Regions from separate parts of the Microlunatus ginsengisoli genome, predicted to be linked through region 1. Evidence: riboswitches for the same ligand, from Rfam matches in the RefSeq annotation. Region 1 holds a riboswitch; the other holds the start of a gene.
What was found. Region 1 has a riboswitch for FMN ahead of ribD (bifunctional diaminohydroxyphosphoribosylaminopyrimidine deaminase/5-amino-6-(5-phosphoribosylamino)uracil reductase RibD). Riboswitches for the same ligand answer to the same signal wherever they lie in the genome.

Region 1 (14,576 bases):
AGGGGTAGCACGTGGCCCGGCCGGATCAGATCGGTCGCCGTCGTGCCGGGGCACGCGAGGGTACGGATCGTGTGGGTTCGGTCGGCGGCGCTGATCCCGGTGCTGACACCGGTGCCGGCGTCGACGCTGACCGTGTACGCCGTCCGGAACGGGTCGGCGTTGGCCCTCACCATCAACGGCAGATCGAGCCGGTCCGCCCACGACTCGGGCATCGGCGCGCAGACGAAGCCGGAGGTGTGCCTGACGGTCCAGGCCATCCAGTCCTCGGTCAGCGTGTCGGCGGCGAGAACGACGTCCGCCTCGTTCTCCCGGTCGGCGTCGTCGGTGACCAGCACCGGCCGACCTCGGCGAAGGTCGTCCAGTGCTTGCTCGACGCTCGCCAGCTCAGCGTGCGTCGTCATGACACCACCGCCTCGGGTGCGCCACGCTCAGCGGTGGGTGCCCCGAGCAGGAGTCGTTCGACGTGTTTGGCGATCACGTCGACCTCGATGTTGACCAGGTCCCCTGGCTGTTTGTCGCCGAGCGTGGTCAGGCTCAGGGTGGTGGGGATCAACGAGACCTCGAAGTAGTCGGCACCCAGGGCGGCGACGGTCAACGACACCCCGTCTACGCTGATCGACCCCTTCGGGACGACGTAACGGCCGAGATCGGGTGGCAGGGTGAAACGGACGACCTGCCAGCGGTCGCCGGGTTTCCGATCGAGCAGCTGGGCGGTTCCGTCGACATGCCCTTGGACGATGTGACCGCTGAGCCGGTCCGTGACGGCCAGGGCCCGTTCCAGGTTGACGGGGTCGCCGACCGTCAAGGCGCCCAGGTTGGTGCGGTTCAGGGTTTCGGCCATCACGTCGAAGCTGACGGTCCCCTCCTGACGATCGACGACGGTCAGGCAGGCACCGTTGACGGCGAGCGAGGCGCCGGGGGCGATGCCCTGACCGACGATCGGCGCGCTGACGCGCAGAACGGCCGAGTCGGTGTTGCGCTCGACAGCGCGGACGTGGCCCAGTTCCTCGACTATTCCGGTGAACATGTGACATCCCTTGGGTGTGGTCGGTGGTGGTGGATGGAAGCGCGGAGCCGGATGTCCGGTCCGAGGGTGGTGATCTCCAGCGGCTGCAGTCGCACGGCCTGTCGGAGGGTGGCGATACCGAGATCGCCGACGGCCGGCGGTCCGGAGCCGAGCAAGGTGGGGGCGAGGTAGGCGATCACCTCGTCGACCAGGCCGGCGTTGAGGAACGCCGCGGCTACCGTCGGGCCGCCCTCCAGCCAGACCCGGCGGATCTCGTGCTCGGCCAGAATGTCCAGCACCACAGCAGGGTCGCGTTCGCGGACGTGCAGCGTGGTGGCGGCGCCGTCCAAGACACGGGCGGTGGCAGGCGGCACCCGGCGGCCCATCACCACCCGCAGCGGTTGCCGCTGCTCCGGTGCGCCGTCCGGCCGGCGCACGGTCAAGGCCGGATCGTCGGCCAGCACGGTCCCGGTGCCGACCAGGATCGCTCCCGCCTGCGCCCGCAACCGGTGTACGTCGGCGCGAGCGGCGGGCCCGGTGATCCAACGGCTGGTGCCGTCCGCCGCGGCCGACCTTCCGTCCAGCGTGGCGGCGAACTTCCAGACCACCCGCGGACGACCGTGGGTCATCGCGAACGTCCAATCGGCGTTCAGATCGCGGGCGCGGTCGGTCAACACACCGCCGACGACGGCGACGCCGCCCGCACGCAACCGCACCGCTCCGCCCGTTGCCTTCGGGTTCGGATCGTTCTGCGCATAGACCACGCGCGCCACTCCCGCGTCCAGCAGGGCCAGCGAGCACGGGCTCGTCCGTCCCGTGTGGTCGCACGGCTCCAGCGTGACCACCGCCGTACCGCCCCGGGCTCGCCGGCCGGCGACCGCGAGTGCCTCCAGCTCGGCATGGGGGTGACCGGCGCCCCGGTGGAATCCCTCGCCGACCACGCGGCCCGCGGGATCGCTGATGACCGCGCCGACGCGAGGATTCGGGTCGACCGCCGGCCCGAGCGCAGCCAGCTCCAGAGCACGGCGCATCAGGCCCAGCTCGTCACACATCGAGAACCCCTCCTGCTCGACTCGACCGACAGCGAGCTCCGGGGTGCTGGATCGACGGCTCGACGGCGCTGTGCCGAGCGAGAGCCCTCGATCCGTCAAACGGCCGGACCGCCACACGACCCGAACTGGGGCGTGCAACGACCCTGCGCGTGCTCCTCCCATCCGGACTTTCACCGTCGGTCCTGGAGTTCCACCAGGTCAACCGACCGCTGGCTGCGGACGGGTCGCGGACTATCACCGCCGGTTCGGAATTACACCGACCCCGGGCACGTGTCCGGAAGCATCCCACGACGAACGGCTGCCCCGCGAAGCCGACCAGTTTTCAAGACGTCGTGGCGGGCGCCGGCCGCGGTGATCATGGCCCCGGAACCGGTCTGGACGGCCTTCCTCGCCGTTACCCTGGGCGGGGAGTCGATCACCGTCCGCATGATCATCGGCGGGCCGGCGATCGACTCCGCGATCTATCCGGTCGAGCCGGCCCCGCGCCTGCTCGAGCGCCCAGCGAAACGTCGAGAGGAAGCAACGGACCGATGAGCACCACCGGATGGATCGTCCTGGCGGTCGTGGCCGTGATCGTGATCGTGGTCGGACTGCTGATCTTCCGCCGCGTCCGGTACGTCCGCGGCCTGAAGCAGCGCGGCTGGACCTTCGACTCCTCGCCACCGTTGGAGGCGGTGCTCGACCACCACGCACCGCCGTTCGGGATCGGGCTGAGCCGCAAGCCCGACGAACTGGTCAGCGGCAGCACCGCCGAGGGGATCCCGTTCCGGGTGTTCGAGTACGCCTACACCGGCGGCGGCCCGAAATTCGATCAGCGGCTGGCCAGCCTGACCCTGCCGACCGCCTTGCCAGACCTCTTCCTCACCGCGGGAAGGCCGCGGATCGGGATCACCGCGCCGTCGTACGACATCGAGGCCGGGCTCACGGTCAGCGCCGACGACCCGACGTACGCCCGCGCGATGCTGGACGCCGCGGTGCCGGCCATCCGCGCGTTCGGCGCTGAGCGCGGCGTGGACCTGAGCATCGACGGCAACCACCTGGTCTCGGTCGGTGCGCCGAAGAACGCCGACGAGTTGACCGACTACCTGGAGGCCCTGGCGCCGGTGGCGCAGGCGATCGCGCGGGGCGGGGGGACGTACGCCGTCCCGACGCCGGCGCCCGGGTTCGGCTTCTACCGCCGCGACTGGTTCTACGTCGGCCGTGACGACGCGCTGATCTCCAGGTACGGGCTGACCACCGTCGGGCACGGTCACCGCACCGAGGACGTGATCCGCGGCGACAACGACGGGCTGCCCTTGGAGGCGTTCGTCCACCGCTGGGAGACCACCCGGACCGAGACCAGCACCGACTCCGAGGGCCGGACCACCACCCGCACCGTGACCGATCACCACGACGAGACGGTGCTCGCGATGGTGATGCCGTTCTCGCTGCCGATGCTGTCCGTCGGCGTCGGCGGCTGGGGCGGGGAGAAGGTGCGGTTCGAGAGCGAAGAGTTCAACGACGCGTTCAAGGTGCGCACGTCCTCGCCGAAGTTCGCCTCGGACGTGATCCATCCGCGTCAGATGGAATACCTGATGAGCATGCGGCCGCCCGCCTTCAGCATCGACGGCCAGCTGATCCGGTTCTTCCCGAGCCAGCACGACACGCTCCTGATCGGCCTCTGCGCCGACGTCGCCCACGGCCTGCTGGCCCGCGTCCCGCCGTTCGTCTGGAAGGACCTCCAGGTCGCTCCGCCTACCTTCCGCGCCTGACCCCTCCCAGCCTCCCGGCCCGGAAACTGTGCAGCTGTTGCAGCGACACGCCGGCGGCGGCTGCAACAGCTGCACAGTTTCCGCAGAGCCGGGTGCGCCGGGGGAGGCACCCGCGTGAGCTGTGAGTCAGAACTCCCGGGTCGCGCCGCCGCGGAGGTCGAAGGCCTTGGTCTCGGTCATCGCGTTGACCCGGCCGAAGATCAGCCCGAAGCCTCGTTCGTTGAGCAGCCCGTCGTGGATCGGGAAGCCCTCCATCGCGCCGACGGCCCGGACGAAGTCGATGGTCTCCTTCATCGCCGCCCACGGGCCGTACGTCGGGATCGCCAGCACGTCCACCCCGCCCGGCGCCACCTCCAGCGAGTCGCCCGGATGGAAGAAGGTGGGCTGGCCCTCGCTGCGAAGGACGTACCCCACGTTGCCGATCCGCGGGATGTCGCGGTGGATGATCGCGTGGTGCCCGCCGACCGCCTCGATCAGCAGGTCGCCGATCGCGGTCTGCTCGCCGGCGTGGATCGGGTCGGCCGGCCCGAGCTGCGGCAGCGTGCCGTCCTCGATCAGCCCGATGATCGAGGGCTCGACCATGATCCGGGCGTGCGGGTTGGCCCGGATCAGCGCCGGCAGCTGCTCGGGATCCAGGTGGTCCGGGTGCTGGTGGGTGACCAGGATCGCGTCCAGGTCGGTGAGCCCGTGCCAGCCGTCGGACAGGTTGCCGGGGTCGAGCAGGGCCCGGGCCTCGCCGGTCTCCACGAGGACGGCCGAGTGCCCGAGGTGGTTGATCTTCATACCGGCCAACCTACCGGTGCCCCTTCCCTGCCACACTGACGAGATGTCGGGTGGAGGGCGCCGCACGCGGTTGGCCGCGCTGTCCGCCGCCATCCTGCTCCCACTCGCCGGCGCCTGTTCCACCGGCGGCCGGACCATCGACGAGCCGCCGGCGCCGCCGGCCGAGATCCACGACGACTGGCCGGGCTGTCTCGCGCTGGGCGCGTTCAAGCGCTATATCGACCCGCCGCCGGCGCTCGGGGCGGGCAGCGTGCCACCGGGCTTCCGTCCCGAGGCGGCTGTGCTGTGTGCGATCCAGGACGGCGCGGGCGCGACGCCGACGCCGGCGGCCACGGCCGGCCTCGAGCGCCGGGCGACCGGTGCGAGCGACCTGGACGCCCTGCTGACCTATCTTGAGCTGCCGAGCCAGCGGGTCAGCTCGCCGGATGACCTCGCCTGCCCCGCCATGGGCTGGAACCCGCCCTGGCTGTTCCTGCTCGACGGCGACGGCCGCTGGATCCAGCCGCAGATCCCGCTCGACCCGTGCGGATTCGCCCGCAACCTGTTCGCCACCGATGACCACGCGCTGCCGTACGGCATCATGGACTTCGACGACACGGTGGTCTGCCGGAGCAAGGCCGATGCCGACTGGAACTGCCGTCCGGTCTGACCGTCCGGATCTGGCGATCCTCCGCACGCGGCTCTGTCGCCGGTGTGCCTCCGGTTCAGCGGGCGCCGGCCAGCAGTCCGCCGAGGATCTCCCCGGCGTCGTGGCACTGCTCCGCGGTCACGTCCAGATGCGTGACCGCGCGGATCATGTGCGCGCCGAGGGCGGAGACCAGCACCCCGTGGACGGCCGCCTCGGCGGCGATCGGTCCGGCGGGTACGTCGGCGGTGTCCAGCACGACGATGTTCGTCTCCACCCCGGCCGGGTCGACGGCCTCGGCAGCCCGCTCAGCGACCGCGGTCGCGAACGTGCGCGCCGCCGCATGATCGTCGCCGAGCCGGGCGACGTGGTGGTCCAGCGCGTACGCGGCACCCGCGGCCAGGATCCCGGCCTGCCGCCAACCCGCCCCGAGCCGCTTGCGCCAGACCCGGGCGCGGGCGATGTTGTCCGCGCTGCTGACCAGGACCGAGCCGACCGGGGCACCGAGACCCTTGGAGAAGCAGACGCTGGCCGTGTCGAACAGCTTCCCGTAGGCCGGCAGGTCCACCCCGGTTGCCACGTGCGCGTTCCACAGCCGCGCGCCGTCGAGGTGGTAGCCCATTCCGGTGCTGCGGCACAGCTCGGCCACCTCGGCCAGCTGCTCGTACGGCTGGATCGTCCCGCCGCCGAAGTTGTGCGTGTTCTCCACTGCGACGGCCGCCGTCGAGACCAGGTACGGCCCGGCGTCCGGTGCGACGATCGCGGCGACCTGACCCGCGTCCAGCCGGCCGCGGACGGACGGGAAGGTCCGCATGGTCAGCCCGTGCAGCGCCGCGTGGGCGCCCATCTCCGCGCGAGCGATGTGCGCGGTGACGTCGCAGACCACCTCCTGGCCGGGCTCGACCAGCAACCGGACGCCCAGCACGTTGGCGAGCGACCCACTGGCGCAGAACAGCCCGGCCTCGTGACCGAGCAGGGCCGCGACCTGAGCCTCCAGCGCCTGGACGGTCGGGTCCTCGCCGTAGACGTCGTCCCCGACCGGCGCCGCAGCCATCGCGGCCCGCATCGCCTCGGTCGGCTTGGTCACGGTGTCGGAGCGCAGATCGATCACGATGGGCCATCTTGCCAACTGGCGCCGACGCCGGCTCCACTGGTCGATTCGATGCGACGACCGACACCAACTGACCACCGGAGCGGCGACCCGGTCAGCTGAGCAGCACCTCTTGGGCGTTGCGGTCGCGGAAGGCCCGCGGACTCAGCCCGCTCACCGCATGGAACTGGCGGGAGAAGTAGAAGGCGTCGGCATAGCCGACGGCAGCTGCGATCTCGGCCACCGTGTGGTCGCTGGTGATCAGCAACTGGCGGGCCCGGGCCATCCGCAGCCGCTTGACGTACTCGGTGACCGAGAAGCCGGTGACCGCCTTGAACCGGGCCGAGAAGTGGGACGGGCTGAAGCCGGCCAGCTCGGCCAGCGCCGACACGTCGACCGGCGCCGCCAGGTGTTCGCGGAGGTGGTCCTGAACCCGGGAGATGGGCGCCCGGCCGTTCGATCGGCCGTCCCGCTCGGCCGCCAGCTTGGCCAGCAGGTGCCAGGCCGCACCAGCGGCCGCGGTCAGGCTGGCCGAGGTCTCGTCCCTGGCCAGGACGTCGCAGACCGCCTCGGCCAGGGCGAACATCCCGATCGGGTCGGCCATCGTGGCGGTGGGCGACCCGGCGCTCAGCCCGATCGCGGTCAGCAGGTCCGGTACGTCCTCGCCGGTGACGTGCAGCCACCAGATCGACCAGGGGCGCTCCGCGTCGGCGTAGTAGCGGTGCGGCAGCCTCGGCGGGATCACCAGGACCTCGCCGGGACCGACGTCGTGCCGCAGCCCGTCCAGCTCGCACCAGCCGGACCCGTCCGCGCACATGATCACGATGGCCTGGGCGGCGCCGCTACGACGAACCCGGCCGTGCATGGCGGCATGCGGGAAATATCCAGCATCGGTCACCAGCAGCCGCGAGGTCGGCACCCGGCCCGCGGCCTGCTGCACCAGCGGGGCGGGGAGAACGTGCAGTCGCTGACCCGGAAAGCCGTCGCGAATGAACACGCCGTGAGCCTACGCCGATCAGAGAATCGTCCAGGTTGACCGTCGATTCGTGCATTCCATCGGGCCGCTCGACCGGCCTACGTTGGCGATGTGCCCGACGAAGCGTTCGACCTCCCGGCCCGCCCCCAGCGGCTCGCCGACGCGCCGGTCGCCGTCTGGTCGGCACCCGTCGTGATGCCGACCTACCTGCCGGAGCAGCCGGATCGCTACCCGGCCTACCTAGACCGCCGGGTCTACCAGGGATCGAGCGGCCGGGTGTTCCCGCTGCCGTTCCACGACCGGATCAGCGAGACGCGCGCCGACCACGAGTGGCTCGGCCTGCACCTGGAGAACGCCTACCTGCGGGTGCTCGTGCTGCCCGAGCTCGGCGGCCGGATCCAGCTGGCGCTGGACAAGCGGACCGGCTACCCGATCTTCTACGCCAACCCGGTGATCAAGCCGGCGCTGGTCGGCCTCGCCGGGCCTTGGCTCGCCGGCGGGGTGGAGTTCAACTGGCCGCAGCACCACCGCCCGGCCACCTTCCTGCCGACCGCCTGGGAGATCGACGAGTCGGACGGCATCGTCTGGTGCTCCGACCACGACCCGTTCGCCCGGATGAAGGGCATGCACGGCGTCCGGCTCCGGCCGGACTCGACGCTGATCGAGCTCCGCGTGCGGCTGTTCAACCGGAGCGACGAACCGCAGACCTTCCTCTGGTGGGCCAACGTCGCCGCCCGCGTGCACGACGACTACCAGTCGTTCTTCCCCGCCGACGTGACGATGGTCGCCGACCACGCGAAGCGGGCGGTCACCGGCTTCCCGGCCGCGGACCGGACCTACTACGGAGTCGACTACCCGAGCCGGCGCGGGCTCGACACGCGGCCGGGCAGCGCCCACCGGGTGCCCGGCGACCGGCTGGACTGGCCCCGCAACATCCCGGTGCCGACGTCGTACATGTGCGTGGACTCCGCGGGCGACTTCTTCGGCGGGTACGACCACCGGGCCGGAGGCGGTTTCGTGCACTGGGCCGACCACCGGTACGCCGTCGGCAAGAAGCAGTGGACCTGGGGCGACGCCTCGTTCGGCCGGGCCTGGAACCGCAACCTGGCCGACGACGACGCGACGTACATCGAGTTGATGGCCGGCGTCTTCACCGACAACCAGCCCGACTTCTCCCGGCTCGCGCCCGGCGAGACCAAGGCCTTCTCCCAGTACTGGTACCCGCTGGCCGGCACCGGGCCGGCCGTCGCGGCCGGCCTGGACGTCGCGCTCGGGATCCGCACCGACGGAGAAGCCGCGACGCTGCTGCTGGACGCCACGAGCGATCTCGGCCAGGCCGAGGTGAGCTTCGAGGACCCGGCCGGGGCGATCCGGGTCGAGACGCTTCCGCTCGGTCCCGGCCGGCCCGCCCGGCTGGCCGCCGCCGAGGCGCCGGTCCGGGTCACGGTGCGAGCCGGAGGGCGGACCGTGCTCGACTGGCGAGCCCCCGCGACAACGACGGCGGCGGCCGACCTCCGCGCCGCCCGCGAGCCACGGCCGCCGGCCGAGATCGGCACCGTGGAGGAGCTGTACCTGACCGGCCGCCACCTCGAGCAGTACCGGCACGCCACCCGTTCGCCGGAGCCCTACTGGGAGGAGGCGCTGGCCCGGGACCCGGGTCACGCGCCGACCCGGACCGCGCTCGGGGCACGTCGCTACCGGGAGGCCCGCTACCTCGACGCGGCTGCTCATCTCGAGGTCGCCATCGAGCGGCTGACCGCGCTGAACCCGAACCCGGAGACCGGGGAGCCCTCCTACCTGCTCGGGCTGACCCTCGCCCGGCTCGGCCGCGACGAGGAGGCCTACGACGCGTTCGCCAAGGCCTCCTGGGACGACGCCTGGTTCGCCGCCGGCAGCCACCAGCTGGCGATCATCGACGCCCGGCACGGCCGGTACATCACCGCCCTGCAGCGGGTCGAGGCCGCGCTGCGCGCCCGCCCGGACCAGCTCCAGGCCCGCGACCTCGCCGTCGTGCTGCTCCGCCGGCTGGGCCGGCCGGCGGAGGCCGATGCGCTGCTGGCCAAGACGCTGGCGCTGGATCCCCTGGACGCCTGGGGGCGGCTGCTCGCCAACCGATCCGGCACCGGCGGCGGGCTGTCCGAGGCGCAGACCCTGCTCGACGTGGCGCTGGAGAACGCCCGGATCGGTGAGCTGGCGACCGGTGTCGCGCTCTGCGAGCAGGCGAGGGTCGCCGACCGGCGGCGGCCGCTCGGCCAGACCGCCTGCGCGGCGCTGGCCGACTACCACGCCGCCGCGATGCTGGATCGGCTGGGCCGGGCGGCGGAGGCGGCAGCCGTCCGGGAGCGGGCGCGCGGCGCCGATCGCACCTGGAACTTCGCCTCTCGGTTGGACGACGTGGCCGCCCTGGAAGCGGCGCTGGCCGCCGATCCCGACGACGCGTGCGCCGCGGCGCTGCTCGGCCACTGGTGCTTCGCGCACGGCCGGCCGGCGGACGCGCTGGCCCAGTGGCGGCGCTCGGCCGACCTCGATCCGAACGATCCGGTGGTCTGGCGCAACATCGGGCTCGCGGCGTACAACCACGAGCACGATCCGATGGCCGCGATCGAGGCGTACGACCGGGCCCTGCTGGTCGCCCCGGACGACGCCCGGCTGCTCTTCGAGAGCGACCAGTTGCTGGAGCGGATCGGTGCCGCCCCGGACGGACGGCTGCGCCGGCTGGACGAGCGCAGCCTGCTGGTGGACGATCGCGACGACTTGTCGATCGCCTTCGTCCATCTGCTGCTCACCGCCGGTCGCGCGGACGAGGCGTTGGCGATCCTGGAGGCTCGTGCCTTCCAGCCCTGGGAAGGCGGCGAGGGCCAGGTGCTGCGGGCGTGGGACCGGACCCGGCTCGCGCTCGCCGGGCAGGCCCGGCAGGGCGGCGATCCGGCCCTGGCCGTCGCCCAGCTCGAGGCGGCACTGGACCCACCGGCGAGCCTGGGCGAGGCACGCCACCCGCTCGCGAACCCGGCTCGGCTATGGCTGGCGCTCGGCGATGCCGCGGCTGCCACCGACCCGGCGCGCGCGGCGATGGCCTGGCGGGAGGCCGCCAGCGCCGTCGGCGACTTCGCCGAGATGAGCCCGCAGGCGTACTCGGAGAACACCTTCTACTCGGTGCTCGCCGCCCGGCGGCTGGGCGACGACGACTTCGCCGATCGCCTGGTCGACGGCCTGACCGACCACGTCGACCTGCTGGCCGAGACTCCGGCCACCGTCGACTACTTCGCCACCTCGCTGCCGGCGCTGATGCTGTTCGACGACGACGTGCAGCATCGCCGCGATCTCGCCGTCGGGCTGCTCCGGGCCCAACTCGCGTTCCTCGCCGGCGACGCGACCGGCTCCCGTACCCAGCTGGACGCCGTCCTCGCCGTCGACCCGAGCAACGAGCTCGCCCTCGACCTCAGCCATCAGATCCAACCGACCGGGAGCATGTCGTGAGCTACCAGCCGATCCCCCTGCCGGCCCATCTCCCGGACAAGCTGACGATCACGCTGTGGGACTTCTCCTGGTACGTCCGCACCGGCCCCGGCGAGCCGTTCGCCGACCTCGACGCGGCGTTCGCGGAGGCGGTCGAGCGCGGCTACAACACCGTCCGGATCTGCGCCATGCCCTATCTGCTGTTCGGCAGCGGCTTGGACACCTCCGCGGTTCGGCTCGGCCCGCTGGGGAACGGCTACGGCCGCCGGGTCCGCTGGTACGACGTCGAGCAGCCGACCACGATCGACGCCCGGGCGCAGCTGCTGGACCTGTTCCGCGCGGCCGCACGGCACGACTGCTTCGTGATCCTCTCGTCCTGGGAGTACCAGCAGAGCTCGTCGTTCGCCGCCGATCCGGCCTGGTGCGATGCCCTGATGGCGATCGACCCGGAGCGGCGCGCCGAGGCTCAGGCGCTGGCGCTGGCGGACCTGGTCGACTTCCTCGACGAGCAGGGCCTGGCCGACCGGATCGCGTTCACCGAGATCCACAACGAGGTCCAGATCGGCCACCTGGCCGACGGGCTGCCGGCCGACCCCGACGAGCGAGTGGTCGCCCTCCGCCCGCGGCTGGAGCGCGGGCTGGGCGCCTTCCACGATCGGCACCCGGACCGCCCGGTCACCGTGAACTACGCGCGCGTGCCCGTCGGCGCCATGCGCGGGATCCCGGAGACGATCGACGTCCTGGTCACCCATCCGTACGTTTACGGCGTGCTGGGCGCGTTCATCGCGGAGTACGGCCTGCGCGGACCGGCGTCCGAGTTCGACCAGGATCGTGCGGATCGCGAGATCCTGCTGCCCGGTGCGCCGCGGATCGGCGACTGGGCGCCGGACGCCGGCTGGCGGCTGACCGCGACGATCGTCGCGGAGCCGGAGATCTACGTCCACGACTGGGGCGACGCCGAGGCGATCGACCGCTGGCTGTACCGGCACTACCCCGCCTGGGAACAGGAGATGATCACCACCCTGCGGCTCTGGCTGGCCGTGGCCCGCGACTGGGCGGCAGCGCACCGGGTGCCGGTCGTGTTCGGCGAGGGCTGGATCGGGTACACGCCGCGCGACGGACGCTTCGAGGAGGGACCGGTCGGTGCGGAGTTCTGCCGACTCGCGGTCGACGAGTCCACCCGGATCGGCGCCCGCGGAACCATCGTCTGTTCCAATGCGGCTCCGCAGCACGCGATGTGGGCCGACATCGCGCTGCAACGCGCGTGCAACCAGGCGTTCGCCACCGGCTCGCTGCTGGCGGAAGCCGCCCTTCGACAGGCTCAGGGCGCATCGGCGTGAGCCAAGGACGTACACCCACATTCCCACCGTTCAGAGGAGAGCAATGATCATGAGGCCGGCACAGCTTCCCACCAGCGCCATCACCCGGCGGAGCCTGCTGCTCGGCGGTGCCGGGCTCGGCGGCTCGTTCCTGCTCAGCGGCTGCATCGGCGGCGGCTCGACTCCGAGCACCTCGAGCAGCGGCAGCGCAAGCGGCGGCGCGTCGACGGGCGTCGCACTCACCCTGCAGTCCGACCTCTCCGACCCGAAGCCCAAGGCGGCCCTGGAGTCGGTTGTCAAGGGCTATACGAACAACCCGGTGACGCTGAACACCGTCGCGACCGAACAGTTCCGCGCCCAGCTGTCCACCTACCTGACGTCGGCCAACCCGCCCGACGTGATCACCTGGTTGGCGGGCTCGGTCGCCCGCGACTACGCCAGCAAGGGCCTGCTGCTGGACGTGTCGGACATGTGGACCGGAGACGGCGCGTGCGCCAAGTTCTCACCCGCCCTGAAGGCGCTGTCCACCGGCGACGACGGGAAGCAGATCTTCGTCCCGACCAGCTACTACTGGTGGAGCATCTTCTATCGCAAGTCCGCGTTCGAGGAGTGGGGCGTCAAGCCGGTCACCAGCTGGGACGACTTCATGGGGATGCTGGACACCCTGAAGGGCAAGGGCGTCTACCCGCTCACCTGCGGCACCGGATCGACCGCCTGGATGGCATCCGGGTGGTTCGACTACCTGGACCTGCGGATCAACGGCGCGCAGTTCCACCGGGAGCTGCTGGCCGGCAAGCACTCCTTCGACAGCGCCGAGGTCCGCAAGGTGATGGACACCTACGCGACCCTGATCCCCTATTTCGACCCGAAGGGTCGTTCCTACAGCGTGCAGGAGGCCGCCCTTCCACTGGCGAACAAGAAGGCGGCGATGTATCTGATCGGCGCCTTCGTCACCACGTACTTCCCGAGCAACATGCAGGACGACATCGACTTCTTCTCCGTACCGACCATCGACCCCTCGATCCCGTCCGCCGAGGAGGCTCCGACCGACGGCTTCTTCGCCAGCTCCAAGACCAAGAACCCAGCCGCGACCAAGGACTTCCTCAGCTATCTGGCCTCACCGGTCCAGCAGCAGGCCTACATCCAGGGTTCCGGCTCGTCCAACCTGCCCACATCCTCGGAGGTGGACACCAGCAAGTTCTCGCCGCTGGTCCAGCACGGCATCAAGCTGCTCAGCGAGACCAAGGAGATCACCCAGTTCTTCAACCGGGACTCCAGCGACGCGCTGCAGACCACGGCCGACACCGCGCTGACCAAGTTCCTGGACCATCCGGACCAGGTCGCGAGCATCCTCAAGGACTGGCAGACCGCGGCCCAACAGGTCTGGAACCAGTAACCGTGCCGAGCCCTCGATGAGTTCGATGACCGACACCGAAGCGACGACCACCGGCCCCCCGGGCGCACCGCCGGTCGGCCGCCGGCGGTCGGGTCATCGCCGCCGCCCGGTCACCGCCCGGGTGCCGCCCGTGGTCTGGCTGCTGCTGCTCGTCCCGCTGGCGATCGAGCTGTTCTGGGTGTTCTGGCCGGCGTTCAACAGCTTCCAGCTGTCCTTCACCCGGTGGTACGGCGTCGGGCCCGCCGAGCCGATCGGGCTGAAGAACTACCAGAACCTGCTCCACGACCCGATCTTCAAGACCGCTTTCGAGAACAACATCATCTGGGCGATCGCGTTCGGCGGCCTGTCGGTGATCATCGGGCTGGCCCTCGCCCTGGCCCTCAACCGGCCGCGCCGCGGCGTCGGCGTCTATCGCAGCGCGATCTATCTGCCGATGGTGTTCGCCCTCGCGGTGACCGGCCTGTTCTGGCGGGTGCTCTACCAGCCGGACGGTCCGATCAACACCGTGCTGGCCGCGATCGGGATCGACACCGGACAGCACCAGTGGCTCGCGGACCCGAACACTGCACTGGCGGCGATCTTGATCGCCGCGCTGTGGCGGCAGGCGGGCTACATCATGGTGCTGTACCTGGCCGGCCTGAAGGGGTGCGACCCGACGCTGGAGGAGGCCGCCGCGGTCGACGGTGCCTCCTGGTGGCAGCGGTTCCGCTTCATCGTGTTTCCCCAGCTGCGCAACGTGAACACGGTGATCTTCGCGGTCACCGTGATCGACTCGCTGCGGACGTTCGACATCGTCTGGGCGATGACCCGCGGCGGCCCGTACAACAGCACGCAGCTGCTCAGCACGTACATGTACCAGGTCGGCTTCACGCTGGTGAACCTCGGCTACGGATCGGCGCTCGCCGTGGTGATCTTCCTGCTGGCGATCGCCTTCATCATCACCTATCTGGTCCGCGCGACCCGGGAGGAGTGAGATGACCACCGCAACGCTTCCCACCACACCTGTCACCGCGCCGCCCCCGTCCCGGCGGCGCCGGAAGAACGGCTGGGTCTTCCACGCCGTGATGGCACCCGTCTCGATCCTGTGGCTGCTGCCGATCGTCTTCGTGATCTTGGTGGCGG
Region 2 (14,576 bases), on a different contig from region 1:
GGAAGCGCTCTCAGAGATGGACGGAGACGGTGCGAGACTGGCGGACACGAGCGACTCCCGTGGACGTACGACGACCCGGCCTCGATCGGGGCGGCAGGCGTCAGCCCGCCACGGATCCGTCCGCGGTCGGCAGCATCGTTGTTCTCGGCGGGGTGGGAACGGCCCGGCCGGATTCGGCCTGGGCCGCCGTGATGTGCCACGGTCGGCGTCTCGTCGATGAGTCGGCGCGCACCGCTTCGACGTCGGTACCCCCTGCGCGCGCGACTCGATTCTCACACATGACGCCGGGCCTACCGAATCCGTCCAGCCCGGGTTCACCCACCGGTAACGATTCGGCACACGTCTGTCACGACGCGGCCGAGTCGTGGCGCTGCGAACGACCCGCGGACGGCGAGAACGGGCTCAGTCGGTGCGCTGGATCGCGCCGAACGCGGCAACCGTCCGGGCGACCGCGGCGTCGCGGGCGGCGGCGGTCTCGGCGTCGGTCAACGTCCGACCGGCCGCCCGGAACCGGAGCGCGAAGGCCAGCGACTTCTTGCCCTCACCGATCTGCGGTCCGGTATAGATGTCGAACAGCCGGACGGACTCCAGCAGCTCGCCGGCACCGGCCCGCAGCTCCGCCTCGACATCGGCCGCCGACACGGCGGCATCGACGATCAGTGCGACGTCCTCCTTGGCCACCGGGAACGACGAGATCGCCGCCACGTCACCGCCCGCCGGCGCCCCGGCGATCAGCGCGTCCAGGTCCAGCTCCGCGGCGCAAGTACGGGCTGGCAGACCGAAGGCGGCACAGACGCTCGGATGCAGTTCACCCGCGTAGCCGACCGCCTGCTCGTCGCCTGCGAACCGGAACTCCGCGCAGCGACCCGGGTGCCACGGCGCCTGCCGGGCCGGCGACCGAACCAGGGTCGCGCCGAGTGCGGCGGCGGCGGTCTCGACGAACCCGACGGCATGCGTCCAGGACGCCTTCTCCGCGCCGCCCTGCCAGCTGGCCGGGCGCCAGTTGCCGGTCAGCACGACGGCGAGCTGCCGCGGCTGATCCGGCAGGGCGTCGTCCATCGCGTCGAGCACGTCCTGGGCCGGACGGGCCGTCACCGAGGGGCGGGGCGCCGGGGTCACCGGCCGCCGGGCGCGGAAGACCGATCCGGCCTCGTACAGGGCGAGGTCGTCGTTACCGCGACTGGTGTTGCGGTTCACGGCGGCGAACAGTCCCGGCAGCAGGGTGGAGCGGAGATATGGGCTGGTCTCCGCCAACGGGTTGAGGATCCGGACCAGATCGCGGCGGACGTCGCCGGCGGCCAGGCCGAGCCGCTCCAGATCCGCCTCGGCCGCGAACGGGAAGCTCAGCACCTCCACGAATCCCGAGCTCGCCAGCGCCGCGTTCACCGCCCGGCGGGCCCTCTGCACCCGGGTCAGGCCACGCCCGACCGGCGCCCGGGGAACGACGGCCTCGATCGTCTCGTAGCCGATCAGCCGGCCGACCTCCTCGACGTAGTCGTAGGGGTCGCGCAGGTCCGGCCGCCAGCTCGGCGCGGTCGCGGTGATGGTCGAGTCGGCGAGCTCCACCCGGGCACCCACGGCCCGGATCAGCTCGGCCGCCCGCTCCCCGTCGACCGGGGTGCCCAGGATGCGCTCGGGCAGATCGGCGTGCAGGGTGGTGGTCTGCGCCGGCGGCAGCGCGCCGGCCACCGTCTCGGCCGGCACGAGCGTGCCGCCGGCCAGCTCGACCAGCAGGCTCGCGACCCGGTGGGCGGCCGCGTACGCAGCAGCCGGATCGACGCCGCGCTCGAACCGCCGGGACGCCTCCGAGGACAGCTTGTGCCGGCGCGAGGTGCGCGCGATCGTCATCGCGTCGAAGTGCGCGGCCTCGATCACCACGCTCGTGGTGGTGGCCGAGATCTCGGTCGTGGCGCCGCCCATCACCCCGGCCAGCCCGATCGGGCCCGAGTCGTCGGTGATCAGCAGGTCACCCTGGTCGAGGTCGCGGGCCACGTCGTCCAGGGTGGTGAGCTTCTCGCCGGCCGCGGCCTGCCGGACCACGATCGCGCCCGCCAGCCGGTCGGCGTCGTAGGCGTGGATCGGCTGACCGGTCTCCAGCATCACGTAGTTGGTGATGTCGACGACCAGGGAGATGGAGCGCATGCCGGCCAGCTGGACTCGGCGGGACAGCCAGCGCGGGCTGGGCCGGCTCGGATCGATCCCGGTGACGCTCACCGCGGCGAACAGCGGGCAGGCGGCGGAGTCGAGCCGGACCGGGTAGCCGGCCGCTGTCTGCGCCGGCGTCGGTCGGTCCACCGGGTCGGTGAATGCGACGCCGGTCGCCTGGGCGGCCTCCCGGGCCAGGCCCCGAATCGACAGGCAGTAGCCGCGGTCGGGGGTGACGGCGATGTCGAGCACGTCGTCGCGCAGCTGGAGCGCCTCGGCGGCGTCGGTGCCGGGGACGAGGTCTCCGCCCTTCAGCACCAGGATCCCGGTGTGATCGTCGCCCAGCCCCAGCTCCCGGGCCGAGCAGATCATCCCGTCGGAGACATGGCCGTACGTCTTCCGCGCGGAGATCTCGAATGGGCCGGGCAGCACCGCCCCGGGAAGCGCGACCACGACGATGTCCCAGACCGCGAAGTTGTGCGCGCCGCAGACGATGCCGCGCCAGCCCTCCGGCCCGTTGTGCTCGGGCCCGACGTCGACCCGGCACCAGCGGATGGACTTGCCGTTGGAGTGCTGCTCGACCTCGTACCCGAGCACCCGGCCCAGCACCAGCGGGCCGGTGACGTCGGAGCCGGCGCGTTCGACCGTCTCCACCTCGAGCCCGGCCGCGATCAGCTTCTCGGCCAGCTCGCGGCCGGTCATGTCCCGTCCGTCCGGCGCAGGGGGCAACGCGACCCAGTCCCGCAACCAGCCCAGCGGCGCCCTCATCGGGCGAGCCCTTCCAGCGAGCGGCTGAACCGGACGTCACCCTCGATCATGTCGCGCATGTCCTCGGCGTTGTTGCGGAACATCAGGGTCCGGTCGACGCCCATGCCGAAGGCGAAGCCGGAGTAGACGTCGGTGTCGACGCCACAGGCCTGCAGCACGCGTGGGTTCACCACCCCGCAGCCGCCCCACTCGATCCAGCCCTCGCTGCGACAGGTCCGGCACGGGTTGTCCGGGTCGCCGACCGAGGCGCCGTGGCAGACGAAGCACTGCAGGTCGACCTCGGCGGACGGCTCGGTGAACGGGAAGTAGTTCGGCCGCATCCGGGTCCGGGTGTCGCCGAACATCGCCCGGGCGAAGTGGTCCAGGGCGCCGCGCAGGTGAGCGAGGGTGATCCCCTTGTCGACCACCAGGCCCTCGATCTGGTGGAACACCGGCAGGTGGGTCGCGTCGAACTCGTCGGAGCGATAGACCTTGCCGGGACAGACGACGTACACCGGGAGATCGCGGGTCAGCAGCGCACGCGCCTGCACCGGGGAGGTATGCGTGCGCAGCACGATGCCACCGTCGGCCGGCTCGACGAAGAAGGTGTCCTGCATGGTGCGGGCCGGGTGGTCGGGGATGAAGTTGAGCGCGTCGAAGTTGAGCCACTCGGCCTCGACCTCGGGTCCCTCGGCGACCTCCCAGCCCATCGCGACGAAGATGTCCTCCATCTGCTGCATCAGCGCGGTGATCGGGTGCACCGCGCCCTGCGGATGCAGCTCCACCGGGAGGGTGACGTCGACCCGCTCGTCGGCCAGCCGTTGCTCGAGCTCGGCGGCGCCGAGCTCGGCCTCGCGCTCCTTCAGGGCCGTGTTGATCCGGCCGCGAGCCTGGCCTACCCGGGCGCCGGCCTCCTTGCGGGCCTGCGGCGGCAGCGCGCCGATCTCCCGGTTGGCCAGCGCGATCGGAGACCGGTCACCGGCGTGGGCGATCCGGGCCTGCTTCAGCTCGGCCACCGAGGTCGCGGCCGCGAAGGCCGCGAACGCCTCGGCGATCATCGCCTCCACGTTCTCGGCGCTCAGGGGCGCGACCTGGACGGGGTCGTAGCTCGTGTTGGGCCCGGACATCGCTCCTGCTTCGCTTCGTGGGACTGCTTCGTGGGACTGGACGGGTGACGCGACCGCTCAGTCTAGGTCCCCCGCACGGTCGGCCCGCACCGATAATCACGTCCCGCCCATCACCACAGCCGGCCCATCGCCACAGCCGGCCCATCGCTACAGCCGACTCGTCGTCGGCGCGAGACGATACGGATATGTCATCGCCATTGGTGCTGTCCGAGGACGAGGCGCTGGAACTGCTGGCGTTCCTCGTCACCGCGGCGCGAACACAGGTGGACGAGGCGAAGGAGTACGGGCCGTTGCGGCTGCTCAGTGCGGCGAACCGGCTGGCCGAGGCGATCCGGCACCGGGCGTCGCCGGAGACGGCCGCCTTCGTCGACGGCGCGCTGCCGCGGGTTCCGTTGCTCGCCGTGCCGCGTGACGACCCGCAGGCGTACGTCGCGAGCCTGGACGAGTTGTGCGCGGCGGTCGCCCGATTGCTCAGGACGCGGGCCGCCGGCGATCCGCGGGAGGCCGGCGATCCGCGGGAGCGACCGTGACCGACCCGGTGCTCGACGCCATCCGCCGACGGCGGGTGGTGCGCTCGATGACCGACGAGCCGGTCGACCGGTCTCTGATCGAGAGCGTGCTGGACGCGGCCCGCTGGGCTCCGACGGCGGGAAACCGTCATCTCCAGCGCTATCTCGCGACCGATGACCCGGACACGCTCCGGATCTTGCGCGCGGTGTCGCCCGGGATGATCCAGCGACCACGGGCGGCGATCACGATCTGCGTCGACCGCCGGCTGGCACAGGAGTACGGTTTCGGCCCCGCCGCGCCCGGACCACTGATCGACGTCGGGACGGCGGCGGCCACGATGCTGCTGGCAGCGCACGCCCTCGGCATCGGAGCCGGCCCGGTGACCTCGTTCAGCCGCGCCGCGGCCGCGGTCGTGCTCGACCTACCCGACGGCTGGAGCGCCGAGATGATCGTCTGCCTCGGGCACCCGGCCGCCGTCCAGCCCGCGCCGATCGGTGCACGGCGCAAGCTCAGCTGGCGGGACCTGACCCGGTGGGCTCCCGCCGCTGCGCGGTAGCTGTGGCATACAGCAGCGCGGCGGCCGCGGTAGAGAGATTGAGACTTTCGGCGCGACCGTACATCGGCAGCGAGACCAACCGGTCGACCAGTGCGGCGTGCTCGTCGGCGAGCCCGTGGGCCTCGTTGCCGAACACCCACAGGATCGGTTCGGCGAGCGCACCGGAGCGGTCCAGGTCGTCCACGGTGCAGTGCGCGCCGCCGTCGGCGCCGTACGTCGCCAGCCCGGCCGCACGAGCAGCACCGAGCGCGTCGGCCACGTCGATGCCCACGCCGATCGGCAGATGGAACAGGCTGCCGGTGCTGGCCCGGACGGTCTTGGGGTTGTAGAGATCGACCGAGTCGGTCGAGACCAGCACGGCGTCGGCGCCGAACGCGTCGGCGCAGCGGATCACCGTGCCCAGGTTGCCGGGATCGCGCACCTGGTCGCACAGCACGACCAGCCGCGCGCCGGGCTTCAGGACCTCACCGGCCGGCACGTCGACCGCGTCGCAGACGGCGAGAATGCCTTGGGGCGTGACCGTGCCGGCCAGCTCGGCGAACGTCCGGGACGGCACGGTGCCGAGCCCGATCCCCGCCCGGGCGGCGACGTTCAGCAGGTCCTGGTGCCGCTGTAGTTCCGCCTGGTCGACGAACACCCGCCGGACGTACGCCGTCTGCAGCGCCTCCGTCACCGCCTGCCGCCCTTCGGCGAGGAACTGGCGGAGCGCCTGCCGGTCCTTGCGGCGCAACAGCCGACGAGCCGACCGCACCGCACCCGCCGTGGCGGGACTCGGGGCGATCGACTCGTCGAACGTGAGGTCCAGCCGGCTCGTGAAGGCCGGCCGGTCGCGGTCGGTCAGGACCGTCAGGCGGCCGCGGTGGCCTCGGCCGGCTGGTTCGCCTTGGCGACCTCGACCAGGGCGGTGAACGCGGTCGGATCGGTCACGGCGAGATCGGCGAGGATCTTCCGGTCGACCTCGACGCCGGCGTTCTTCAGGCCGGAGATGAACCGGTTGTAGGTCATCCCCTCGGCCCGCGCGGCGGCGTTGATCCGGGCGATCCACAGCTTGCGGAAGTCGCCCTTCTTGGCCCGGCGGTCACGGTAGGCGTAGACCGAGCTGTGGAGCACCTGCTCCTTGGCCTTGCGGTAGAGACGGGACCGCTGACCCCGGTAGCCGGAGGCCTGATCCAGGACCTCACGGCGCTTCTTGTGCGCGTTGACGGAGCGCTTGACGCGTGCCATCTCGAAACTCCTCTTGCCTAGGTTGGGTCAGCGGGTCACTTGCCGAGCAGACGGCGCGCCTTGCGGGCGTCACCGGGCTCGAGCGGCTTGTCGCCGTCGAGCCGGCGGGTGCGTCGGGTCGGCTTGTGCTCGTTCAGGTGCATCTTCCCGGCCTGGCGGTGCATGATCTTGCCGGTGCCGGTCACCCGGAACCGCTTCTTCGCACCGGAGTGCGTCTTCATCTTCGGCATTGTGGTCGCCGCTCCCATCTCATCTCGCTCGCCGCCCGTCGGGCGGCACCATCAGGCCCGCGGACCGAAACCGGCCCGCGGGGTCGTACTCGAACCAAGAGTCAGCTCAGGTCGATATCCGGATCGAGGTTGTCCGCCGGACCGCGCCGCCGCTTCGGCGCTGCCTCGGCCTCGGCCGCGGCCTGCGCCCGGCGCTCGGCCAGCTCGCGCTGCTCGGCGTCGGCGTCGGCCTGCCGGGCGGCCGCCCGACGATCCCGCTCCGCCTGCGCCTCGGCGCGAGCCTCGGTCTTCTTCTTGTGCGGACCCAGCACCATCAGCATGTTGCGCCCGTCCTGCTTCGGCGAGGACTCGACGAAGCCGAACTCGTCGACGTCGTCGGCCAGCCGCTTGAGCAGGTTGTAACCGAGCTCGGGACGCGACTGCTCGCGCCCGCGGAACATGATCGTGATCTTGACCTTGTCGCCGGCCTTGAGGAAGCGCACGACGTGACCCTTCTTGGTCTCGTAGTCGTGGCTGTCGATCTTCGGCCGGAGCTTCATCTCCTTGATCACGGTGTTCGTCTGGTTACGCCGGCTCTCCCGAGCCTTCTGGGCGTTCTCGTACTTGAACTTGCCGTAGTCCATCAGCTTGACCACCGGCGGACGGGCCATCGGGGCCACCTCCACCAGGTCCAGCTCGGCCTCGCGCGCGAGACGCAAGGCATCCTCGATCCGGACGATCCCCACCTGCTCCCCCGCCGGTCCGACGAGACGGACCTCAGGGACGCGGATGCGGTCGTTGATGCGCGGTTCGGTGCTGATCTGTCCTCCATTGGGTTGGTTGTGAACTTCTCGATCGACTCAGCCGCCAGCTGGAACCGCCTGCGTCCGCGAGGCCCGACAACGCAAAAAGGGCCCCCGCGGATGCGAAGGCCTGACCACGTGCGACCCGCGGCGTCCGAACCGGACGCCGCATCGGGCGACGGACCCGACGGCTGTCGCTCCTCGCGGAGCGGGTGTCGTGCGGGTGGGAGATCAGGTCTCCACTTGGCGGATCCAGCTCGAAGCTGAATCGGTCGCGTAGGAGTTTATCACCGAGACCCACTCGACACACATCGAGCGCCCGGCCTGCCCCTGCGATGAAGAACGTACGCCCGGCGCCGGCTATTCCGCCGCCGGAGTCGGGTCGGTCGTGGTGACCGCCCAACCGAAGCCGTCGTCCAGCTCGACCAGCCGGTTGCCGGCCGCCAGCTGCGCCAGCACCTCGCCCTCGATCGCCAGCGGATCGGGTCCGGCGAGATCGACCAGCAAGGCGGCCGCGCCGTCGGCCAGGGTCGCCTCGGCCGCCTTGTCCAGGGTGACCGGCACCGGCCGGGCGGTCGCGTCCCAGGCCTCGAGCGAGTCCATCCCGGTGAACGCGAGCAGCGCCCGGCGGCCGTCCGGCGCCTGGACCCCGACCACCGACATCTCGGCCTCCTTGTCGGAAAAGAGCCCGCCCGTCCCCCGGTCCAGCCTGGTCGCGGTCGCCACCACCGGCACCAGGACCCGATCGCCGCACAACGCGGCGACCACGCGCAGATAGCCGTCGGTGCTCGGCCCGGCGCTGAACGCGGCGAGCAGCCGGCGGGTGCGCGGGTCCGGGTCGCCCGTGTCCCCCGGGAACGCCGAGGTGCTGAGGGTTCGCTCGTGCTGCACGCGCACACTGTACGTCCCGGCCCGGCCGGGACGGCCCGGTCGGGACGGCGCCGGTCGGAACGGTCGAGACGGCCCGGTCGGGACCGTGCCGGATCAGGGATCGGCGGGTGGGCTCACCGATGGGATCGGCCTCTTCGCTGTGGCAGGGTGTGGAAATGCCCGCCGCTGACACCGTTTTGCTTCCGATCTGCGTAGGTCTCACCCTGCTCGGCATCATCGCGACCGGCATCGCCTGGCGTCGCGGGAACCGCGGCCGGGTGATCCAGGGGATCGGGCTCGCCCTAGCGCCGATCGCGCTCTATTTCACCGGGCTGCTGCGGATCCTGTGGGACTTCGTAGTCGCGGTGATCGGCTGGGCGAGCCGGATCATCTTCTCCCCCGCCGTCTGGATCGGGCTGAGCCTGCTCGGGGTCTGCATCGTGCTGTGGGTGGTCGGCGGCGTCGTGGCCCGGCGCTCCGCCGCCAAGGCCGGCTCCAACTCGGGCGGCACGGCGAAGGCCGCGGCCGGGCGTACGTCCTCGGCCAAGGCCGTCGGCCCGGCGAAGCCCGCTGGCAGATCGACGTCGACCCCTCCGATCGACGACGACTTCGCCGAGATCGAGGCCCTGCTGAAGAAGCGCGGCATCGAGTAGCCGCTCGGGTCGTCTCGCGCCGGCCCGTCGGGATCGAGATCGGCGGACCGCCACTCCGCACCCCACCCGACCACCCCCGCCGCTCCGCACCCCACCTGACCGGACCCGCGGCACTCCGCACCCCACCCGACCAACCCCGCTCCACTCCGCACCCCGCTGGGCGACTCCGCGCCCCGCGTGCGGGGTGCGGAGTGCATGTGCGAGGTGCGGAGTCGGCATCGGGGGGCCGAGCTACCGCTGGTGCGGAGTCGCGATCGGGTGCGGAGTCGAGGTCGCAGGAGCGAAGCTCAGTGCGCCCGGGAGGCGGCGAGCCGGCGACGCAGGTCCTCGACCGCGGCGATCGCCGGCTGGCCGTCGCCGGCCTGAATGCCCAGCACGTGCCGCTTCTCCGCGTCGAGCTCGGACTCCATCGGCCCGTCGTCGGGCCGGATCAGCACCAGCGCCCAGGCGTCGCCGGGGCGCAGCAGGATCTTGTGGATGTCGGCCCAGGCGATGGAGTGCGTCCGTAGCCCATTGCGGAACTTCAGCCCGGTCGCGTCGGCCCGGACGTAGCTCGCGGCCAGCGCCCACATGAAACCGACGATGAAGGCCAGGATCAGCAACAAGGTGACGATCTGGGACGGCAGGAACTGGGCCCGCAGCCCGGCCGGCAGGCCGAACCAGCCGACGAAGGACAACAGCACCAGCGACCCGGACGCAACGGTGGCGACCAGCCGGAGCAGGCGGGGGCGATAGACCACCGGTCCGTCCTCGGGCGGCCGGGCGTCCGGCGGTCTGTCCTCGGGGCGTACGTCCTCGGGCATCGCGCCGCCCGCTAGATCCGGCACGCGGCGATGTCGGTGACCAGGATCGCCCGGGCACCAACTGCCCAGAGGTCGTCCATGATCTGCTGGGCCTGCTTGCGCGGCACCATCGCCCGCACGGCGTGCCAGCCCTGCCTGGCCAGCGGGGAGACGGTCGGCGACTCCAGTCCGGGAGTGATCGCGCACGCGTCGGCGACATGGTCGTCGGAGACGTCGTAGTCCATCATCACGTAGTTCCGGGCGACCAGGACGCCGTTCAGCCGCCGGACGAACTGGTCGAAGCCGCGCGGCGGCTCCACCCCGGTCCGGGTGATCATGATGGCCTCGGACTGCAGGATCGGGTCGCCGAACAGCTCCAGCCCGGCCTGCCGCAGGGTGGTACCGGTCTCCACCACGTCGGCGATCACATCCGCCACCCCGAGCCGGATGGCGGTCTCCACCGCGCCGTCGAGCCGGATCAGCCGGACGGAGATGCCGCGCTGGGCGAGGTAGGCACCCACCAGTCCGGGATAGGAGGTGGCCAGCCGCAGCCCGTCCAGCTTCTCCAGCTCGAGGTCGCTACCGGCCGGTGCGGCGAATCGGAACCGGCTGCCGCCGAAGCCGAGCGACAACTGCTCCACCGCCGACGCGCCGGAGTCGAGCAGCATGTCCCGCCCGGTGATGCCCACGTCGAGCGTGCCCTCGCCGACGTACAGGGCGATGTCGCGCGGGCGGAGATAGAAGAACTCGACCCCGTTGGCCTCGTCCAGCAGCACCAGTTCCTTGCTGTCGGTGCGCTGGGCATATCCGGCCTCGTGCAGCATCTGCGCCGCGGCCTCCGACAGCGCGCCCTTGTTCGGCACGGCGATCTTGATCAGCCGCTTGCCGGCCTCCGCCGCCCACGTCGATGTCACGGCGGACATCCTAGGTCGCTCGCGGGCGGAGACCCGGCGGGTCTCAGCCCACCCGACCCCGCCCGACCCTCAGCCGGCTCGTGGCCGCAAGGCAACCGCCGCCGTCAGCCGCGGCCACAGATCGGAGGTCTGCCGGATCGGCGGGTCGAACGGCATCTCGAGCCTGGTGACCCCGTCCGCGGTCAGCACGTCCAGGGCTACCCCGGTCGCGCTCAGCCGGCGGATGCAGACCGCGGCCCCCGGCCAGCCGCAGCGGGTGGCGAGCTCGCTGAGCTCCCGCGCGTGGGCGACCTCCAGATGAGCCGCCACCCTCGACCCGTGCACGAGCAGCCAGTCAGGCTCGACCGCCTCGATCGCGTCCGGGGCCACCTCGACCGCGAGCGCGTCGCCGAGCGGGGCGACCACCCGTGCGCCGAGCAGACCGAACGGCACCACGACCACGTCGTCCAGCGGCCCGGGCGGCTCCCGCAGGCAGCCGCGATGCTCGTTGAAGACCTGCATCGCGGCCCGGTCGCGGACCAGCATCCGCGGCCGGCCCAGCCACGCGTGGAAATCGAGCACGCCGAGGTCGTCGGCGGTCGCGACGCCGGTCAACTCCGCCCCCTCGGTCAGCCAGGGAAGGGCAGCCGAAAGCACCAGGTATGGCACCCCACCGACATCCAGCATGCCGACGGCCCGTGCCGTTCCCGCGTGACCGGGATCGCACCAGACCTCGTGACAGCTGGCCAGGATGGTGCGCGCCCGGACCACCGCGCTGACCTCTCCGGCGCCGGCACCGGCCGGATCGCGTTCGACGGACACGCTTACCTCCTCTGAGCTGAAGTTAGGTAAGGCTAACCTAGCCCATCAGAGGTGAGCGGTCCAGCGTTCAGAGCCGGTCGTACACGTCCTCGAGGTCGAGATCGAGGGCGAGCATCAGTACCTGCAGGTGATAGAGCAGCTGGCTGATCTCCAGCGCGGCGTCGTCGCGGGTCTGGAACTCGGCGGCCATCCACACCTCGGCCGCCTCCTCGACGATCTTCTTGCCGATCTCGTGCACGCCGGCGCGGACCCGGACGACCGTCGACGAGCTCGGGTCGCCCTCGGCCACCTTGGCGGTGAGCTCGGCGAACAGGGTGTCGAACGTCTTCGGGGCGGTCACGACGGGAGTTTAAGGCGTCGGCGGCGCCGAGCCTCGCCGCTCGAACTAGCCAACCGTCTCGATCTGCGGCGAGGTCGCCGCAACGGGCTCGACCCGATCGCGGTCCCGACGCTCGATCCGCCACCAGGAGATGAAGCCGATCACGCAGAACACGCCGTAGACGACGTACATCAGGGCGGACGGGTAGTAGCCCGCGATCAGCAGCAACGGCACCCCGACCAGGTCGACGGCGATCCAGATCAACCAGAACTCGGTCCAGCCGCGCGCCATGCCGTACGTCGCCAGGATCGAGCCGGTCAGGATCCAGGCGTCCGCGATCGGGCCCCAGGAGCCCAGCGCCTTCAGCGCGAAGTACGAGATCGTCCACAGCACGACGGCACCGATCAGCAGCTCGAGCCGGCCGCGCCAGCCCGCCCAGCCCGGCCGGACGCCGACCTTGTCCTCGGCCCCCGCGGTCTTGCTGAACTGGTACCAGCGGATCCAGCCGTACACGCTCACGATGAAGAAGAAGATCTGGCGGCCCGCCTGCCCCCACAGATCCAGGTCCTGCGGAGTGTGGAACACCCCACCCAGGAACACCGTGAACAACAAGATGTTGCCGATGATCCCCACCGGCCAGGCCGCGACCTTGCGTCGCATGCCCAGGATCGCGCTCGCCAGGCCGAAGCCGTTGCCGATCACCTCGCGCCACAGGATGCCCGGGCCGATGTCGATCTTGGCGTTCAGCAACCCTTGGAGCATCTCCGAGAAACCCATGATGGTCTCCTCCACTCTTCCGGTCGCACGAATACCGGGGTGGAAGAGACTGCCCCGAGGACCCCGCCGAGCCCCGTCACAGCGGGCCTCGCGCCGTCTCGTCGCAGCACTCGCGTGATCCTCCCATCCGGACTTTCACCGTCGGTCCTGGAGTTCCACCAGGTCAACCTGCCGCTGGCTGCGGCAGGGTCGCGGACTGTCACCGCCGGTTCGGACTTGCACCGACCCCGGAACACGCGCGAGTTGTCAACTCGTCGGCGAACAGTATGCCACCGTCTCCTACCCCTCGTCGCCACGTCCAACCGGCGACCCTTGCGAGGCCGAAACCTGACTGCAACCCGAGCGATACCCATCCGAACCATCCGTTTTCCAGACTGACACCGGGTAGCAGCCCAGCCCCCACGCGCTGCGCCCAGAAAGGTGCGGTCATGAGCGACCAGCTGACCACCACCCAGGACCAGGGCGACTCGCCGGAGGACCACGAGCACCACGAGCACCACGTGCTCGTCGGCGCCGAGGCGACGAAGGAGACGCTGGAGGACTACACGCTCCGGTTCGCCCCACGGCACTACCGGCGCTGGTCGCCCGGCGTGGTCGCCATCTCCGCGCTCGGCGGTATCGCCTATCTCGCCGACTTCGCCATCGGCGCGAACATCGGGATCTCGTACGGCACCACGAACGCCCTGTGGGGCATCGCGGTGTTCGCCGTGGTGATCTTCCTGACCTCGTTCCCGCTGGCGTTCTACGCGGCTCGCTACAACCTCGACCTCGACCTGATCACCCGGGGCAGCGGCTTCGGCTACTACGGGTCGGTGGTCACCAACGTGATCTTCGCGACCTTCACCTTCATCTTCTTCGCCCTCGAGGGCTCGATCATGGCGCAGGGGCTGTATCTGGGCCTTGGCGTGCCGCTGTGGGCCGGCTATGCCGTCTCGACGATCATCATCTTCCCGCTGGTGATCTACGGCATGAAGGTGCTGTCCAAGCTGCAGCTGTGGACCACGCCGCTCTGGTTGATCTTGATGGTGCTCCCGTTCGGGTACCTCTTGATCAGCCACCCGGACTCCATCGACGCGTTCTTCTCCTACCAGGGCGAGAACGGAAACGGGGCGACCAGCCTCGGTTCGATCATGCTCGCGGCCGGCGTCTGTCTGTCCCTGATCGCGCAGATCGCCGAGCAGATCGACTACCTGCGGTTCATGCCGCCACGGACCGCCGACAACAAGCGCCGCTGGTGGACCGCGGTCGTGCTGGCCGGCCCGGGCTGGGTGATCTTCGGTGCGGCGAAGCAGGTGATCGGTCTGTTCCTCGCCGTGTACCTCATCGCCAACGTGGCCGGCGGCGCCGCGATCGCGAACCAGCCGGTGCACCAGTTCCTGGAGATCTATTCCGACATCCTGCCGGCACCGGTCGCCCTCGCGCTGGCCGTCATCCTGGTGGTGATCAGCCAGATCAAGATCAACGTCACCAACGCGTACTCTGGCTCGCTGGCCTGGACGAACTCGTTCACCCGGGTCACCAAGCGCTACCCCGGCCGGGTGGTCTTCCTCGGCGTGAACCTGCTGATCGCGTTGATCTTGATGGAAGCGAACATGTTCGACTTCCTCAACACGATCCTCGGCTTCTATGCCAACTGCGGCATGTCCTGGATCGTGGTCGTCGCCTCCGACATCGTGTTCAACAAGTACGTTCTCGGGCTGTCCCCGAAGAAGCCCGAGTTCCGCCGCGGCATGCTGTATGCGATCAACCCGGTCGGCTTCGGCTCGATGCTGATCTCGGCCGGCGTCTCGATCGCGGTGTTCTTCGGGGTCTTCGGACCCGCGATCCAGCCGTTCTCGCCGCTGGTCGCGATCGGCCTCGCCGTGGTGCTGCCGCCGGTCCTCGCCCTCGCCACCAAGGGGCGCTACTACCTGCGCCGGACCGACGACGGGATCGACATGCCGATGTACGACGAGGACGGCAACCCGTCCGACGAGATTCTGGTCTGCCACGTCTGTCGCCAGGAGTTCGAGCGTCCCGACATGGTCGCCTGCCAGACCCACGACTCCGTGGTCTGCTCGCTGTGCCTGAGCACCGACAAGCTGAAGGACCACGTGCTGCCGGCCCAGCCGAAGGCCGCCGAGCCCGTTCCGGCTGCGT

Region 2: another riboswitch for FMN. It lies ahead of pnuC (nicotinamide riboside transporter PnuC); the one in region 1 lies ahead of ribD (bifunctional diaminohydroxyphosphoribosylaminopyrimidine deaminase/5-amino-6-(5-phosphoribosylamino)uracil reductase RibD).

What each region holds. Positions count from the first base shown of each region.
Region 1 covers NZ_BAABAB010000014.1:268,395-282,970, reverse strand. The annotation lists gene ribB (3,4-dihydroxy-2-butanone-4-phosphate synthase) at 1-401, opposite strand, end outside; gene ABD747_RS10580 (riboflavin synthase) at 398-1,027, opposite strand; gene ribD (bifunctional diaminohydroxyphosphoribosylaminopyrimidine deaminase/5-amino-6-(5-phosphoribosylamino)uracil reductase RibD) at 1,012-2,058, opposite strand; FMN riboswitch at 2,205-2,331, opposite strand; gene ABD747_RS10570 (hypothetical protein) at 2,589-3,809, shown strand; gene ABD747_RS10565 (MBL fold metallo-hydrolase) at 3,936-4,592, opposite strand; gene ABD747_RS10560 (hypothetical protein) at 4,636-5,241, shown strand; gene ABD747_RS10555 (threonine aldolase family protein) at 5,297-6,328, opposite strand; gene ABD747_RS10550 (AraC family transcriptional regulator) at 6,423-7,304, opposite strand; gene ABD747_RS10545 (DUF5107 domain-containing protein) at 7,395-10,760, shown strand; gene ABD747_RS10540 (cellulase-like family protein) at 10,757-12,079, shown strand; gene ABD747_RS10535 (ABC transporter substrate-binding protein) at 12,129-13,454, shown strand; gene ABD747_RS10530 (carbohydrate ABC transporter permease) at 13,480-14,427, shown strand; gene ABD747_RS10525 (carbohydrate ABC transporter permease) at 14,429-14,576, shown strand, end outside.
Region 2 covers NZ_BAABAB010000002.1:81,482-96,057, forward strand. The annotation lists gene ABD747_RS00885 (glycosyltransferase family 2 protein) at 1-48, opposite strand, end outside; gene pheT (phenylalanine--tRNA ligase subunit beta) at 403-2,913, opposite strand; gene pheS (phenylalanine--tRNA ligase subunit alpha) at 2,910-4,019, opposite strand; gene ABD747_RS00900 (DUF6092 family protein) at 4,205-4,549, shown strand; gene ABD747_RS00905 (nitroreductase family protein) at 4,546-5,085, shown strand; gene ABD747_RS00910 (TrmH family RNA methyltransferase) at 5,039-5,836, opposite strand; gene rplT (50S ribosomal protein L20) at 5,932-6,309, opposite strand; gene rpmI (50S ribosomal protein L35) at 6,345-6,539, opposite strand; gene infC (translation initiation factor IF-3) at 6,641-7,339, opposite strand; gene ABD747_RS00930 (SseB family protein) at 7,682-8,212, opposite strand; gene ABD747_RS00935 (hypothetical protein) at 8,368-8,844, shown strand; gene ABD747_RS00940 (PH domain-containing protein) at 9,132-9,671, opposite strand; gene hisG (ATP phosphoribosyltransferase) at 9,659-10,504, opposite strand; gene ABD747_RS00950 (hypothetical protein) at 10,610-11,341, opposite strand; gene ABD747_RS00955 (phosphoribosyl-ATP diphosphatase) at 11,409-11,681, opposite strand; gene pnuC (nicotinamide riboside transporter PnuC) at 11,727-12,437, opposite strand; FMN riboswitch at 12,549-12,676, opposite strand; gene ABD747_RS00965 (hypothetical protein) at 12,866-14,576, shown strand, end outside.